DNA from 2 places in the Pseudarthrobacter sp. NBSH8 genome. Region 2 is predicted to be linked to the other one. Evidence: riboswitches for the same ligand, from Rfam matches in the RefSeq annotation. Region 2 holds a riboswitch; the other holds the start of a gene.
The links. Region 2 has a riboswitch for cyclic di-AMP ahead of FYJ92_RS18600 (family 16 glycosylhydrolase). Riboswitches for the same ligand answer to the same signal wherever they lie in the genome.

Region 1 (7,448 bases), 700 kb from region 2:
CCACCGGCAATAGGCCACGATGCACCGGATCCGCAGGTGCTCACTCCAGAGCTCCTCAGGGCATGGGCCTGGCACAAGCAGGGCCTCGATGGCACACTGCTGGGCGCGGACGCCGCCGACGTGTTTGGCAGGGCCGGCTGGGCCCGTTCCGTCGGCGGAGCCAATCCCTACCTCACGCTCTTTGCCCGCGCCGGCACCAGCCGCGCGCAGGCGGATGCCGACGTCCTGTCGCTGAAAATCCATGAGCTGCCCACCGCCCGAGGCTGCACCTATGTGCTGGGACGGGATGACTTCGCGTGGGGCCTCCAGATCGGCCGGGACGCCGCCGTGGCGCCGTTCCGTGTGCTGGCAAGAATGGGCGTTGAGCGCGGCGAGATCACGCTCCTGGAGGAGGAAATCCTCCACGCCCTGGCCGAGGCTGGCAACCCACTGGACCCCAAACAGCTCAAGGACCTGCTGGGCGATTCGGTCCGGAACCTCGGCGAGGAGGGCAAGAAGAAAGGCGCCGCCACCACGTTGCCAACGGCACTGGGCCTCCTCCAAGCGGAGGGCCGGATCCGGCGCATACCCGCCAACGGACGGCTGGATCAGCAGCGCTACGGCTACACACTGTGGGGTCTGCCGCGCACCGCCATGGACGGCGACGCCGCGCGCAGCCTCCTGTTGCAGCGCTACCTCGGCTGGACTGGCGGTGCCACGGTCAAGCAGTCGCAATGGTTTACCGGGTTCACCCTGGCACACACCAAGGCGGCGTTGGCCGCCACCGGCGCGGTGGAGATTCCCACCGCCAACGGCGAGGTGCTGTGGGTGCTGCCCGACGACGTCGGACGGCTTGCGTCGTTCGAGGCGCCGGCCGAGGAACAGATTCAGCTGCTGGCCGGCACTGACTCGTTGGTACTGCTCCGCAGGAACTCGGGGGATCTCTTTGCCGAGCAGGACAAAGGAAAGCAGGTCCTGGGGTCCACGTTGGCGTTGCAGGCTGATCTGCCGGACCACCCCATCTTCGACCGCGGCCGGATCATCGGACTGTGGCAATACGATCCCGGGAAATCACGGATTGCCTATTGGCTCTTTGACGGGGCCACACCCGCAGTATCCCGGCGCATCGCCGAGGTAGAGGCCTGGATCCGGGACGAACTGGGCGACTTCCGCTCGTTCAGCCTGGACTCGCCGGCCTCGCGCCAGGACAGGATCGACGCCCTGGATGCCGCCGGCTGAGCCGCGTGCAGGTCGGGTGAGAGAGGTGCAACCGGCCGGGACGTTTTCCGCCCACCCGGGCGGCACCCCGACGCCCTACAGCCTGCTGCGGTGCGCTGCGAAAAAGTCCCTGAGGACCGCTCCGCACTCCTTTTCCCGGACGCCGCCGTACACCTCAACCCAGTGGTTGAGCCGGCGCTCGCGGAGGACGTCGAACACCGAGCCCGCCGCTCCGGCCTTCTCATCCCAGGCGCCGAAAACCACGCGAGGAATCCTGGCCAGCACCACCGCGCCGGCGCACATGGCGCACGGTTCCAGGGTCACCACCAGTGTGCAGTCCGCCAGCCGCCAGCCATCCCCGGTGCCGCCGTCGAGCTTGGACAAGGCACGCAACCTGCCCGCAGCCTGGCGGATGGCCATCACCTCGGCGTGGGCGGTGGGGTCTCCCAACTCTTCCCGCTGGTTCCGTCCGGAACCCAGCACGGCGCCGTCGGGCCCTATCACCACTGCGCCGATGGGCACGTCATCAGTGGCCAGGGCGCGCCGGGCTTCGTCGAGGGCAAGACCCATCCATTCGAGGTGGTTCTTTCCTACAGCGGCCATGGCTCAATGATAGTTTCGAGAGATATCCATCCTTGACACCCACCGACGCCAGGAGGAACTCGTGGACGGCGATACATTCAGGGGCCGTGTAGGCCAATGGTTCAAGCCGTATGCCGCCTTGTGGCTCACCATGCTGGTGGGTGGTGTGCTGGTGGTCATCTTGGCACTGCTGGGTGCTGAGGTCTACGACAACGTAGTGGATGACGCAGGATTGACCTCGTTGGACCTGCCCGCGCTGGAGCTGTCGCAGAGCCTGCGGAACCCGGCACTGGATGCCGGGGTAACCGCTTTTACTAACATCGGCGGGGGCATCGGCATGCCCATCCTGGCCAGCTTACTGACCGGCTGGCTGACGTTCCTGAGCCGGACCTGGCGGCCGATCATCCTGGTGGGCGGGGCCGCGGCTGTCTCCACAGTGGCAACCACGGTGGGCAAGCGCCTGGTTGGCCGTACCCGCCCGGACCACTCCGAAGCGGTCCCGCCTTACGAGACTTCACCGTCCTTTCCCAGCGGCCACACCCTCAACACGACGGTGGTGATCGGTGTCGTGCTGTACGTCATGTGCCTCCAGTTCGAAATGCTGTGGGCGCGCATCACGGCCATCAGCGCCGGGGTGATTTTCATCATCGCCATGGGCCTGAGCAGGGTGTTTCTGGGCCACCACTGGCTGACGGATGTGATGGCCGGCTGGTTCCTGGGCCTTGCCTGGGTGGGCATCGTGATCCTGGCGCACCGGCTGTTCCACGTGCTGCGGAAACGCGAGCACGCGGGCCCGGCACCGACGTTCGAACACCCCGTCCTGCGGGATGATCCGTCGAGCTGATTCCCGGCCGGAGGCTGCCCGCGTGGGTGATAGTTTTGACGCATGCGCACTCTCGTTGTGGACCACCCGCTGGTCGCCCATAAGCTCACCGTCCTGCGGGACAAGAACACTCCGTCGCCGGTCTTCCGGCAGCTGACGGAAGAGCTGGTGACCCTCCTGGCCTACGAAGCCACCCGCGAGGTCCGCACCCAGCCGGTCACAATTGAGACGCCCGTCAGCACCACCGTGGGCACCGCTTTCACCAAGCCCACGCCGCTGGTGGTTCCCATCCTGCGCGCCGGGCTCGGCATGCTCGAGGGCATGACCAAACTGGTCCCCACCGCTGAGGTGGGTTTCCTGGGCATGGCCCGCGACGAGGAAACTCTGGACATCATCACCTACGCGGAGCGGCTCCCGGAAGACCTGACGGACCGGCAGATCTTTGTGCTGGATCCCATGCTTGCCACCGGCGGAACCCTGCGCGAAGCCATCAAGTTCCTGTTTAAGCGTGGCGCCTCAGACGTCACGTGCATCTGCCTCCTGGCCGCGCCGGAAGGCCTGGCCAAGCTCGAAGAGGAGCTTGCCGAAGCGAACGTTACTATCGTGCTGGCGTCCATCGACGAACGGCTCGACGAGAAGTCCTACATTGTTCCGGGGCTCGGCGACGCCGGCGACCGCCTGTACGGCATTGCCGGCTTACATCCCGGGCCGTGACGCCTAAGCCCGTGGCGTGTAAGGCAAAATAGGCAGCATGAACATCCCCACACCTGCCGCCACACGAACACCTGCCGCCACGCGAACGCTGACCTGTCGTGCCGTCCTTTTCGATATGGACGGCACGCTGGTGGACTCCACGGCAGTGGTAGAAGAGGTATGGGGAGAATTCGCAGCCCGGTACGGTCTGGACATCGCCGAAATCCTGCGCACTTCGCACGGCATCCAGGCCGCGGATACGATGCGCCGGTTCGCACCGGCCGGAGCCGACGTTGTGGCGCTCACTGCCGAACTCGGCGCCATGGAAAGGGTGCGGACTTCCGGTATCGTCGCGTTGCCTGGGGCTGCCGAGTTGCTTCGAAGCCTCCCGGCCGAGGCCGTGGCACTGGTGACCTCAGCGGACAGGACCCTTGCAGACATCCGCATGGACGCCGCGGGACTCGCCATGCCAGCCACGGTCGTGACGGCGGAACTGGTCACACGGGGCAAGCCGCACCCGGAAGGGTATGTGAAGGCAGCCGGGCTGCTGGGCGTGCAGCCGGCGGATGCCCTTGTGTTCGAGGATGCACCCGCCGGAATCGCGGCCGGTGTTGCTGCGGGGATCCGGACTGTGGCCGTGGGCCCCAACACGGGCGAATTGCCGGCAGGAGTGCTCCACATCCCGGACTACCGTGCAGTGACAGTCTCCGTGGAACCGGACGCTGCGGGCCGGCAGATCATTTCTTTCCGGCTTTGACGCCTGCCTTTAACGCCGGCCCGGGGGGACTCGAGTCGGCCTAGTACCAGTTGTGCGACAGGTGGAAATTCAGGGCGCCGCACGGTGACTGGTAGCGCTCCTGGATGTAGTTCAGGCCCCAGTTGATCTGCGTGCGGTAGTTGGTGAGGTAGTCCCCGCCGGCGCTCGCCATCTTCTCAGCGGGCAACGACTGGACGATGCCGTATGCGCCGCTGCTGGCGTTGGTGGCCGTGGTGGTCCAGTCGGATTCCTTGGTCCACAGCGTCTGCAGGCACTGCATCTGGTCAGCGGACCAGCCGTAGGTCGCCAGTTGTCCGGCGGCGTAGGCTTGGGCTCCTGCGGGGTCGTTGACGGCCACAACAGGTGCCGGGACAGGCTCGGGAGCCGGTGCCGGGGCGGGTGCGGGTTCGGCAGCCTGGGGCGCTACGTTGATCTCGGCCGGTGCAGCTTCCGGCTCGGCCGGGGTCTGGATCTGGGCTGCTTCGAAGCTCAGCGTCGACTGGGCGCTGGCTTCTTCGGCGGACTGGTCCGCGCTGGCTGCAAGCGACGCGGATTCGGAAGCGTGTGCTGCGGCGCTGACGCCGACCAGGAGGGCGCAGGCCGTCGCAAACACGGCGACGCGCTGGCCCACGGAGGGAATCCGGGCCGCCTTGGACAGTGGGGACATAGCTGCACCGACGCGGGTCTGCTTGCGGTGGCTGCCGGACTTTGGGTCGCCCTGCGGGCGTGTTTCTACCTTGAATTCAGACATGATGGATCGCCTCTCACACCTGCGGAGTTAGCTGTCGGGTTCGGATGAGGGCATCCGGCCACACGGCACAATCACGTGTTGACTTAACCCCAAAGGGCTCTTGGTGCCCGGGACGGTGGGTCCCCCGCCTCTGCCTCTGAAAACGGAATCCGGGAAGCGGCAGAGCTTGGCGTCATCCGGATATGCGGCCCAATCGGGATCCGCACCTTTTCTACGGTACAGGAGCTGGACGCTTAAGTCTCATTTTGGTAACAGGAGTCACGACGATGGCGTGTCGCCTTGCGGCATTCGGGATTCGGCTGCGCGGGCCGCGGCACCGGCAGGAAAGTGTAGGGCGAACTCTGTCCGCCCGGCCCGCGATGTCACTGCCACGCTCCCGCCGTGGGCCTCCATGATGGACTGGACAATGGACAGGCCCAGGCCGCTGGTGCCCTCCGACGCCCCGGCGCCCGAGGCCGGTGCCGTGGCCTTGCGGGCCGCGTCTGCGCGGGCAAACCGGGAGAAAACGTGGTCCACGAACTCCGCAGGGATGCCGCCGCCGTCGTCCGTTACCGTCACCACCGCGGCGCCATCGTCAGACTTCGTGACAGCGGTGACCACTGTGGTTCCGGGTGGCGTGTGCTTGCGCGCATTGGAGAGCAGGTTGACCAGCACCTGACGCAGTTGGGAAGCATCACCGGTGACGGCGAGCGGTTCGTCAGGCAGTTCAAGGCGCCAGCGGTGGTCCGGAGCTATGACTTTCTCGTCACTGACGGTTTCGATCACGAGTTGAGTGAGATCAACTTCGCTGAGCTTAAGGGGCTGTCCCTCATCGAGACGGGCCAGCAGGAGCAGGTCCTCCACCAGGGTGGTCATGCGCTCGGACTGGCTCTGGACACGGGCCAGGGACTTCCGACCGTCCGGTGTGAAGTCCTCGGTCATCCGCATCAGCTCCGTGTATCCGCGGATGGCGGTAAGCGGCGTGCGCAGTTCGTGGGACGCGTCTGCAACGAACTGCCGCACTTTGGTCTCGCTCCGCTGCCGCGCCTCGAGGGCACTGGCCACGTTGTCCAGCATCAGGTTGAGGGCGTGCCCTACGCTGCCCACTTCGGTTCCGGGGTTGGAGTTCGACGCCGGGACGCGCACCGCGAGTGCCACCTCGCCCGCGTCCAGCGGGAGCCGGGCCACCCGGGTTGCCACCTCGGAAAGCTGCTCCAACGGCTTCATGGTGCGCCGGATGAGCACGGTTCCTGCCAGCCCGATCAGCGCCAGGCCGCCAAGGGAAACGAACACAAAAGTCCAGACCAGCGACGCCAGCGTGCTCTCCTTGGCAGCGAGCGGAAGTCCCGTGACCAGGACATCGCCGTAGCCGGTTTCCACGGCCACAATCCGGTAATCCCCGTGGGACAGCGAACGGTCCACAGGAAAGCCGTTCCGGGTCAGCGCCATTAGGGTTTGCTTGTCTTCCGCGTCGAGCGCCAGGCGTGTTGTGTCCGAGTTCAGGAAGCCGCCGCTGGGGATCTGGCTGTCCAGAATCCGTGCATTCAGCGTTCCCACGCTCTGCCCGCGGGCGTCGAGCGGGTCTGTCCGGCCGTTGAATCCGCCCAGGCCCGGACGGCCAGGACCGTTCGAAAGTTTGGCTGCCTGGCTCAGTTGTTCATCCAGCTGGCCGGTCAGAAAGGAGTCCATGGAAGCGTAACTGAACAGGCCCACGGCGCCGCAGATGGCAACCAGCAGCGCCATGGCCAAGAGGATCAGTCGCGTGCGCAGATGCCACGTGTCAGGTTTCAGCCAGCTCCGGGCCGGTGTTGGGGTTGCTCGCGGTGAGGACACGGCCTAGTCCGCCGGCTTGATGACGTATCCGGCGCCGCGCACAGTGTGGATCATGGGCGGATGTACGGCATCCACTTTCTTTCGCAGATATGAGATGTAGAGTTCCACGATGTTGGCCTGGCCGCCGAAGTCGTAGTTCCAGACGCGGTCAAGGATCTGGGCCTTGCTGATGACGCGTTTGGGGTTCTCCATGAGATACCGGAGCAGTTCGAACTGGGTGGCCGTGAGCTGGAGGTCATCGCCCGCACGGGTCACTTCGCGGGTGTCGATGTTGAGGACAAGATCGCCCACCACAAGTTCGGCTGTGTCCATCGCGGCAACGCCGGACCGTTGGACCAGGCGGTGCAGCCGCAGCAGGACCTCCTCCATGCTGAACGGCTTGGTCACGTAGTCGTCCCCGCCGGCCGCGAGGCCCAGGATCCTGTCCTGGACGGCGTCCTTGGCGGTCAGGAAAAGGGCAGGCACCTCTGGGGCGAAGGCGCGGATCCTGCCCAGCAGCTCAACGCCGTCGAAGCCCGGCAGCATCACGTCCAGCACCAGGACGTCCGGGCGGAACTCCTTGGCGAGCTTCACGGCCTCGGGGCCATCGGCGGCAACGGCAACAGACCAGCCGGCCATGCGCAGCCCCATGCTCATCAGTTCGGAGAGGCTGGGTTCGTCGTCAACCACCAGGGCACGGATGGGGGAGCCGTCCGGGTGGGTCAGCTGCGGGAGGTTGTTGGTCATGGAGTGCGAAGTGGCCATGGGACAACTCTCCGATCATTCGGTTAGCCCGCGCTATGGGGTTCCTGTGCGCACGCTGTGAATCCCAGCGTAGCGAGCTGAGTGATCAG
Region 2 (7,448 bases):
TCTTGATCTCGTAAGCCAGTCGACGACGGCCCCAGATGTCAACCTTTTCGATGGTTCCACCATCGTTGGTGATGACGTTCAGGAACTTCTGAAGCGACGGCTCAACGGTACGCTCTTCGACCTCGGGGTCGATGATTACCATCAATTCGTAAGGACGCATATGTGAACCCACCTCCTTTGGGCTAAGCGGTTACGGCATTTCCGTAACAGGAGGTTCATTTGCGATGCCGTGCGATGCCCGGCCAACAAAACGGAGGCAGGGCGCAGCACAGACTTCAATATCTTAGTGCATTTGGACCGGATAGGCGATTCGCGCTTGACACAAGGCTAAGCGTCCTGGGACGGGCGCGGAAGCCGGGATGCGAGTATGTGGATAACTCCCCAAGTAGAGGCGGCCCAAAAATGAGTACCTTAGCGCCGGGACTTCGCTGGTGCAGGAGCATGACTGAAGCTATATTGCTATCCAACGGCTGGGTACCGTGCTGGTCGCGATGACGGGGCCAGAAAGTCCGGTCCGAACGGTCACGAAATGACCGGACGGACCTCATCAAATGTGAAATGCAAGCAGCAGCGGTCTCCTTCGATGAACAGATGGGGACCGCATGTCGTTAATAGGGCGAACCAAAGAGTTGGACCGGATCCTCTCGGTGATCCGCAGGCCCACCGAGTCCGCCCTGACGATTGTGGGCCGGCACGGCATGGGCAAGTCTGTGTTACTGTCCGAAATTCCGCGCCTGTCGGACTACCGGACTGTTGTTCTGAGAGCCTGCTCGTCCGAATCGGACTGGCCGCTGTCCGGCCTCACCGCACTGTTGAACGGCATCGATGATCCCGTCCTCAGCCGGTTCGCGGACGAACTGCTGCGGGATTCAACCGGCGCCATGAGCGTTCCCACCGTGTCCACGATGCTGCTGAACGGACTTCACCAGCGCTCATCCTCACGGACCATCATTGTCATTGACGACGCAGACCAACTGGACCCCAGCAGCCAGGCTGTGATCGGATTCCTGGCCCGCCGCCTGTCCGGCACAGACATTGTCCTGTTCACCAGCGCGCGCGAAGAATCGCCGGACAGCCCGTTCGCATCCCTTCCGGCCCTCCAACTGGGGCCGTTGAGCTACAACGACACGGTCCTGATGCTGGAGGCCATCCCCTCGCGACAGACCGCGACGGCGGCGGTCCACACAGTCGCTGCGGCCACCAAGGGAAACCCGCTCGCCGCCGTCGAGCTTTTCAGGTTGTTGCTGGAACGCGCGGCTGAGGGAAAATACGCACTGCCCGTACCACTGCCCGGCAAGGGTAGTTTCGAAGCGGAGTTCGCCGCCATCGTGGGGGGGCTTTCGCCGGTCGCGAGGCAGGTTCTGAACCTGCTTTCCCTATCCTGCCGCAGTGACATCGCCACCTTGGAAGGGGCCTACAACCCGCTGTGGGGCGGAATCGACGAACTGCTAGCAAATGGCATGGTGAGCAGGTCCGGGCCGCATCTGCGGATCCGGGACCAGTTGCTTCGGGGCTACGTCTATGCGGCAATGATGCCTGCAATGCGGACCGCCGGCCACCGTTCCATGGCGGAAGCAGCGGAACCCGCAGATCCATACGCCCACCGCTGGCACCTGAGTTTTACTGCCCTGGAGCGGCAGACCCCGTTTGGGCTGCTCCGCTTTGCCGTTGACCTGATCCGGAGCGGCGAGGTGCCGTTTGCCATCGAATACATCGAACGGGCACTGACCATCAACCCGTGGGAAGCGGAGACGGCCGCGAGACTCACCACCGTAGCCGAACTGCTGCTGAACCGAGGAGAATTCGTTTACGCCAAGCGCTACCTGGACTGGGCGCAACGCGTGACACGGAACCCAGCCCTGATCCTTCGCCTTACCGGCCTCGCCTTCGAAATCCAGTTCATGCAGGGTGGAGCCGTGCGCTCCAGCATGGTGATCCGGCTGGTGAAGGAGCTCGGCCAGCATGATCCGGCCTTCGCAAACCGCCTGCTCGTGGCCGGCGCACTGTATTACGCGGACCGTTGGGAGCCCGCGGACGCCACCAGCCTGCTGCGGTGCGCCAGCGAGTTCGAGGACCACGCCTCCCCCGATGGCCTAGCCATGGCCGAGAGCGCCATGCAACTCATCGACGTGATCAGCGGGAAGCCGGAGCAGAGCCGCAGGCCCGACGGCGGGAACGAAACAGTTGCCGTCCTTCTGGTGCAGGGTCGCGCGCTGAGCTACTCCGAACACCACATTGCCGCCCAGGAGGCCTTCGCCCGGGTGCGGAACTTCCTGGAGGCAAACACAGTCAACTGTCGCGAAACCGCAGACTTTCTCGCGGTGGACAACGAAATCCGTGCCGGCAACGTCCGGAAAGCGGTGAGACTGATCGAGGATCTTGAGCTCGCGCAACCGGAAACCAAATATCACCGGGGAATGCGGCACGTCTTCCGGATCTGGCGGGCCAACGCGATCGGAGACGAGGAACTTGCCCGCGCCTACACAACAGAATCCCAGCACTTCTCAGGCGCGGAGAGCCATCCCGCGGTCACGGCGCAGCTGGCCGCGTGCCAGGGCCATTTTGCCCTCATGCGCGGCAACCTCGCCGAGGCGTTCGCGCAGCTGTCCCGGGCAGCGGAAATAGGCCAGGCCTTCAGCAACCCAACACTGCTCCGGTGCGCGGCCGATTTGGTGGAAGTCCTGGTCAGGCTTGGCCGGCACAGGGAAGCCGCCCAAGCACTGTGGCATCTGGAGAGCCAGGCAGTTGGCCTGCGTTCCCCGTGGCTCATGACGGCTGTTGCCCGGAGCCGGGCCATGCTGGCGGACGGTGAACAGTCACTGCAGCTTTTCAGTGACGCACTCGCTGGCAGGAACCCGCAGGAATCACTGCTGGAACGCGCCCGGACCGTGCTGTGCTACGCCGAACGGCTTGGCACCTTAGGCCGCCTCCGGAGCGCCCGGGACCTGCTGCTCCGAGCGAAAGTGATGTTCGACGAAGCTGGTGCCCGCGCCTGGGCCCAGCACGTCGACTCGCTGCTGCTTGACGAACGAGTGGCATCAGCAGGTGCGCTCGTCAGCCCCGCGATCCTGATGCTTGCAGACCACGAACGCGTATTGGCCCAAATGGTGGCCCGCGGGATGAGGAACAAGGAAATCGCGGCCACCCTGTATGTCTCCGTCCGGACCGTAGAAGTGCGCCTCACCGCGATCTACCGGAAGCTCGGAGTGGAATCACGCGCGCAGCTGACGGCCCTCGCTGCCGGCATGGAAGCCACACAGGCCAAGGAACCACTAATCCTTTCCATCCTTTAGCCCTCCAACCGGGCACAAACGCCCTGCAGGTACCCGCAGTTCCCGCATTGTTCCGGGCCGATGCCCACACGGCAGCCGGCTTTCCGCACCGGAACGGCACCCGGCAGACTAATTTTGCAGTACGAACTGCGCACTCCCCGGGGCGAATGTGGGAAGGACTCGGACATGAGAACGGCCGCCGCGAAGGCCGGTGCCAGATGACGGCTGAAACCGTCCTGGCCCGCATCAACGTCATGGAACCCTGGCTCGGCGAGGACGAAGCCCGCGCCGTGGCGGAGGTCCTCGCCTCCGGCATGCTGACCCAGGGGCCGAAGGTCCAGGCATTCGAGACGAAGTTCAGCGCCGTCCAGGAGGTGCGCCACGCGGTGGCGACCTCCAGCAGCACCACCGCGCTGCACCTGGCCCTGGTGGTGGCCGGTATCGGCCCCGGGGACGACGTGGTTGTTCCATCGCTGGCCTTCATCGCCGCCGCGAATGCGGTGACATATGTCGGGGCCCGGCCCGTGTTCTGCGACGTGGATCCGGCCACCGGCACCGTGACCGCACCTGCGCTCCGGGCCGCACTGACCCTTGACACGCGGGCCGTGATCGTGGTGGACCAGGGTGGCATGCCGGTTGACTTGGACCCCGTCAGCGAGTTGTGCGATCGCCACGAAATCATCGTGATCGAAGACGCTGGCTCGGCTGTTGGCTCAGAATACAAGGGCAGGCCCGTGGGCACGGGGGCGGACATTGCCGTGTGGTCGTTCCACCGGGACAACCTGGTGACCACGGGCGAGGGTGGCATGCTGACAACCCACCGGGCAGACTGGGCGGCCCGGGCCAGGAGCCTGCGCGGCCACTCCCTGAGCGTGCCGTCGGCGGACCGTGGCAGGGCCCGCCCGACTGCGCCGGAGGTGTATGTCGAAGTCGGCTTCGACTACCAGATGACGGATCTGCAGGCCGCCATCGGCATCGTGCAGCTGGGGAGATTGGCCGGGATAGTGGCTCGCCGCCGGGAAATCGCCGCGAGGTATGAGGCAGGCCTCTCCGGCCTATCCGGACTCCGGTTTGTGGCCGATCCACCATACGGGACCACCAACTTCCAGTCATTCTGGCTCGAAGTCCTACCCAGTTTCGCGACGGACCGTGAAGGGCTCCTGGCCCGCCTGGCCGAGGGCGGCATATCAGCGCGCCGCGGCACCATGGCGGCGCACCGACAGCCTGCCTATCGCTGGCGCGGAACGGGCAACGCAGGGCTCCAGAACACGGAACGGCTGACCGACCGGACGCTGGTACTCCCTATTTTCCACAGTCTGGACAACGTGAGCCTGAACCGGGTCATGAACAGCGTCCGGGTCGCTGCCGGGATGCCCCGGTGAGCGAACTGGTTCTGGTCGCCGCCAGCGGGCTGGCCCGGGAAGTTCTGACCATGGTCCGTGCCAGCGGTCAGTACGACGTGGTCGGGCTGCTCGACGACAACAGGGAAATGGCCGGCGTCACTGTGGACGGCGCGCCGGTGCTGGGAACCATTGACGATGCCCCCAAGTTCACCCATGCGCTGGTGCTGGTGTGCCTGGCGTCCGGAAAGTCCCGGGAAGCCGTAGTGGAACGCTTGGCCGCCCTGGGCCTGCGCGATGCCCGCTACGCCACTGCGATCGATCCCACCGTGGAGTGCCCGGAGGGCTGCCGGATCGGCCGCGGCAGCATTCTCCTGAAGAACGTGTCCCTGACGGCCTCCGTCACGATCGGAACCCATGTTGTGGCAATGCCTTCCGTGACTTTTACGCACGACGACGACGTGGCTGACTTCGCGACGTTCGCCGCCGGCGTGTCGCTGGGCGGGGGAGTCCGGATTGGTCGGGCGGCCTACCTCGGGCTGAACTGCAGCGTCCGTGAACGGACTTCGGTGGGGGCCTACGCCACGGTTGGTATGGGTGCCGCCGTTCTGAGCAACGTGCCCGATGGCGAAACGTGGGTCGGCGTCCCGGCCCACCCCATCGAACAGCGCTAGCACACGGCAACTGCCGCCGGGCGCAAGGGGACGCACCGCAACTGAGAGTTCCGTTACCCGATTGTGATTAATCGAATCCTGTCGTGTACGGTCGATCAGGTGGGCCGACCTTCCAGGCCCAAAACCGGGCAGACGCCAAGCTCTGCCGCTGCCCGGAATCCACAACATACTTAGGCAGAGGCGGGGGACCCAGAGTGTCCGGGCACGGCATTAAGCCGACCCTAGGGGTGGAGCCGCTTTACGCGGCCGGATGGCCTCATCCGAACCCGACAGCTAACTCCGCAGGCGTTGAGAGGCAATCACTTATGTCTGCATCCAATGATCAGCCGCGCACTCACGCGCGCCCATATTCTGACGAAGCCGCGTCGCCCACCCAGCGACGGTCTGTGCTGAAGAAGTCCGCGGTCCGTGCCAAGTCCAAGCGCAACATGTCGCTGACCGCGGCCGCTCTTGCCGCCCTGCTGGGAGTCGTATCCCTCGGCCAGGTCTCCGACCAGGCACCGCAGAGTGCCGAATTGAACCGCGTCGCGGACACGTCCAAGCGTGACCAGGCTCCGGGACAGGTCACGCGCGACACCAACGCTGTTCCGGCACCGCTGCCGGCCACGGACCCCTCCCCCGATCCGACCACGGCGCCTGCGCCTGCGCCTGAAGAGCCTGCGGTTGCTCCCGCACCCGCCCCGGTAGCGACGACAACGGCTGCACCAGAACCGGCCCCTGCCCCTGCACTCCTTGCATCAACCGGGACAACCGGCGCCATGCCTGTAGGTGTCCCCGGCGCATGGACGATGGCTTTTGCCGACGAATTCAACGGCACGGCCCTGGACACGGCCAAATGGTCCAACTGCTGGTTCTCCCCCACCTGCGGCACCATGAACAAGGTCACCACCAGCCCCAGCAACGTTTCCGTCGGCGGCGGCAACCTTGTCCTCTCCCTCAATTCGTCCACCTCGGGTGCGCTGGTTTCAACCAACCCCAAGGGCGGGGCCACCACTGGCTACGAATTCACGACAGGTTACGTCGAGGCCCGGATCAAGTTTCCCGGCGACGGCACAAACCTCTACAACTGGCCCGCATTCTGGACCAATGGTCAGAAATGGCCTACCAACGGTGAGAACGACATCGCAGAGGTTTTGAGCGGAAAGATGACCGTCAATTACCACTCGACGACGGGAGCCCACAACCAGGGCACGGTTCCCGGCAACTGGGGCAACGACTTCCACACCTTCGGGCTGCACCGGACCGCCAACTCGGCTGACGTCTACTTCGACGGCGTGAAGGTGAAGTCCTACGCCACCGACGACGGCGGTGCACCGCAGTACATCATCCTCAACGTCGGCGCCTCAGGCAGCTCCCCAGCTGCCTATGGTGCCGCGTCACAGGTCCAGGTTGATTACGTGCGCGCCTGGAAGTAGTACCGCCATCATGTGAGCGGACGACGGCGGGGGGATCCTGCCGTCGTTCGCTTTCTTTAATTTTGTGTAAAGCCGCAGTTGTTGCCGCCATTCAGGCAGAACACCGCACCCGCAACGTAAACTCTTGCAATGAAGCTTCTGTACATCACAGAAAGCGTGCCCAACCGCGACCCCATGCTGGGGGACGGCAGTTCCATGATCCCATTCGAGGTCTTGCGGAACCTGCCCGCGGACATAGCTGTGACGCTCCTAACCTTCGCGGGGCCGGTGGATGTGCCGGCCGAAATTCGCACTCGCTGCAACACCGTTCACGTGATGCCCACCCGTCGACGCGGCTGGGCCGCCATACTGTCACTCGGCGGCCTCACTGGCTTCGGAAAGCACCAACGCTCAACCGCCAAAGCGCACACCACCGCGGCTAAACTTTCAGCTGCCCACGAAGCCACCCTGATCCACGGTCCGCATGCCCTGTTTCTCGCCCACTCCGTAACCGGGCCCCTGGTCCTGCAGACGGTGGATCCATGGTCCATCCGTGCCGCGATGGAGACATCCGTTGCCCACGCGCTGTGGCCCGCATACCGCTTCAGGGAATTCCTTGCCGTGCGGTCCGAGCGGAGGCTGCCGCCGCGTGCGCGGCTCCTCACCGTGGGAGCCCAGGATGCCGTCTCATGGTCCGAGCATCTCGCGCGGCCCGCCAGGAGTATCCCCAACGGCGCCGAACGGTCGACGCGTCGGGCCTCCACAGCA

Region 1: it holds a riboswitch for cyclic di-AMP, as region 2 does, so the genes downstream of both, FYJ92_RS03035 (hypothetical protein) here and FYJ92_RS18600 (family 16 glycosylhydrolase) in region 2, are expected to answer to the same signal.

The regions. Positions count from the first base shown of each region.
Region 1 is NZ_CP043178.1:645,000-652,447, forward strand. It holds gene FYJ92_RS03010 (DNA glycosylase AlkZ-like family protein) at 1-1,218, shown strand, start outside; gene tadA (tRNA adenosine(34) deaminase TadA) at 1,294-1,800, opposite strand; gene FYJ92_RS03020 (phosphatase PAP2 family protein) at 1,931-2,623, shown strand; gene upp (uracil phosphoribosyltransferase) at 2,666-3,316, shown strand; gene FYJ92_RS03030 (HAD-IA family hydrolase) at 3,354-4,052, shown strand; gene FYJ92_RS03035 (hypothetical protein) at 4,093-4,803, opposite strand; cyclic di-AMP (ydaO/yuaA leader) riboswitch at 4,809-4,985, opposite strand; gene FYJ92_RS03040 (HAMP domain-containing sensor histidine kinase) at 5,062-6,525, opposite strand; gene FYJ92_RS03045 (response regulator transcription factor) at 6,619-7,359, opposite strand.
Region 2 is NZ_CP043178.1:4,001,072-4,008,519, forward strand. It holds gene rpsF (30S ribosomal protein S6) at 1-160, opposite strand, end outside; gene FYJ92_RS18585 (LuxR family transcriptional regulator) at 603-3,293, shown strand; gene FYJ92_RS18590 (DegT/DnrJ/EryC1/StrS aminotransferase family protein) at 3,491-4,654, shown strand; gene FYJ92_RS18595 (NeuD/PglB/VioB family sugar acetyltransferase) at 4,651-5,286, shown strand; cyclic di-AMP (ydaO/yuaA leader) riboswitch at 5,439-5,588, shown strand; gene FYJ92_RS18600 (family 16 glycosylhydrolase) at 5,592-6,701, shown strand; gene FYJ92_RS18605 (glycosyltransferase) at 6,831-7,448, shown strand, end outside.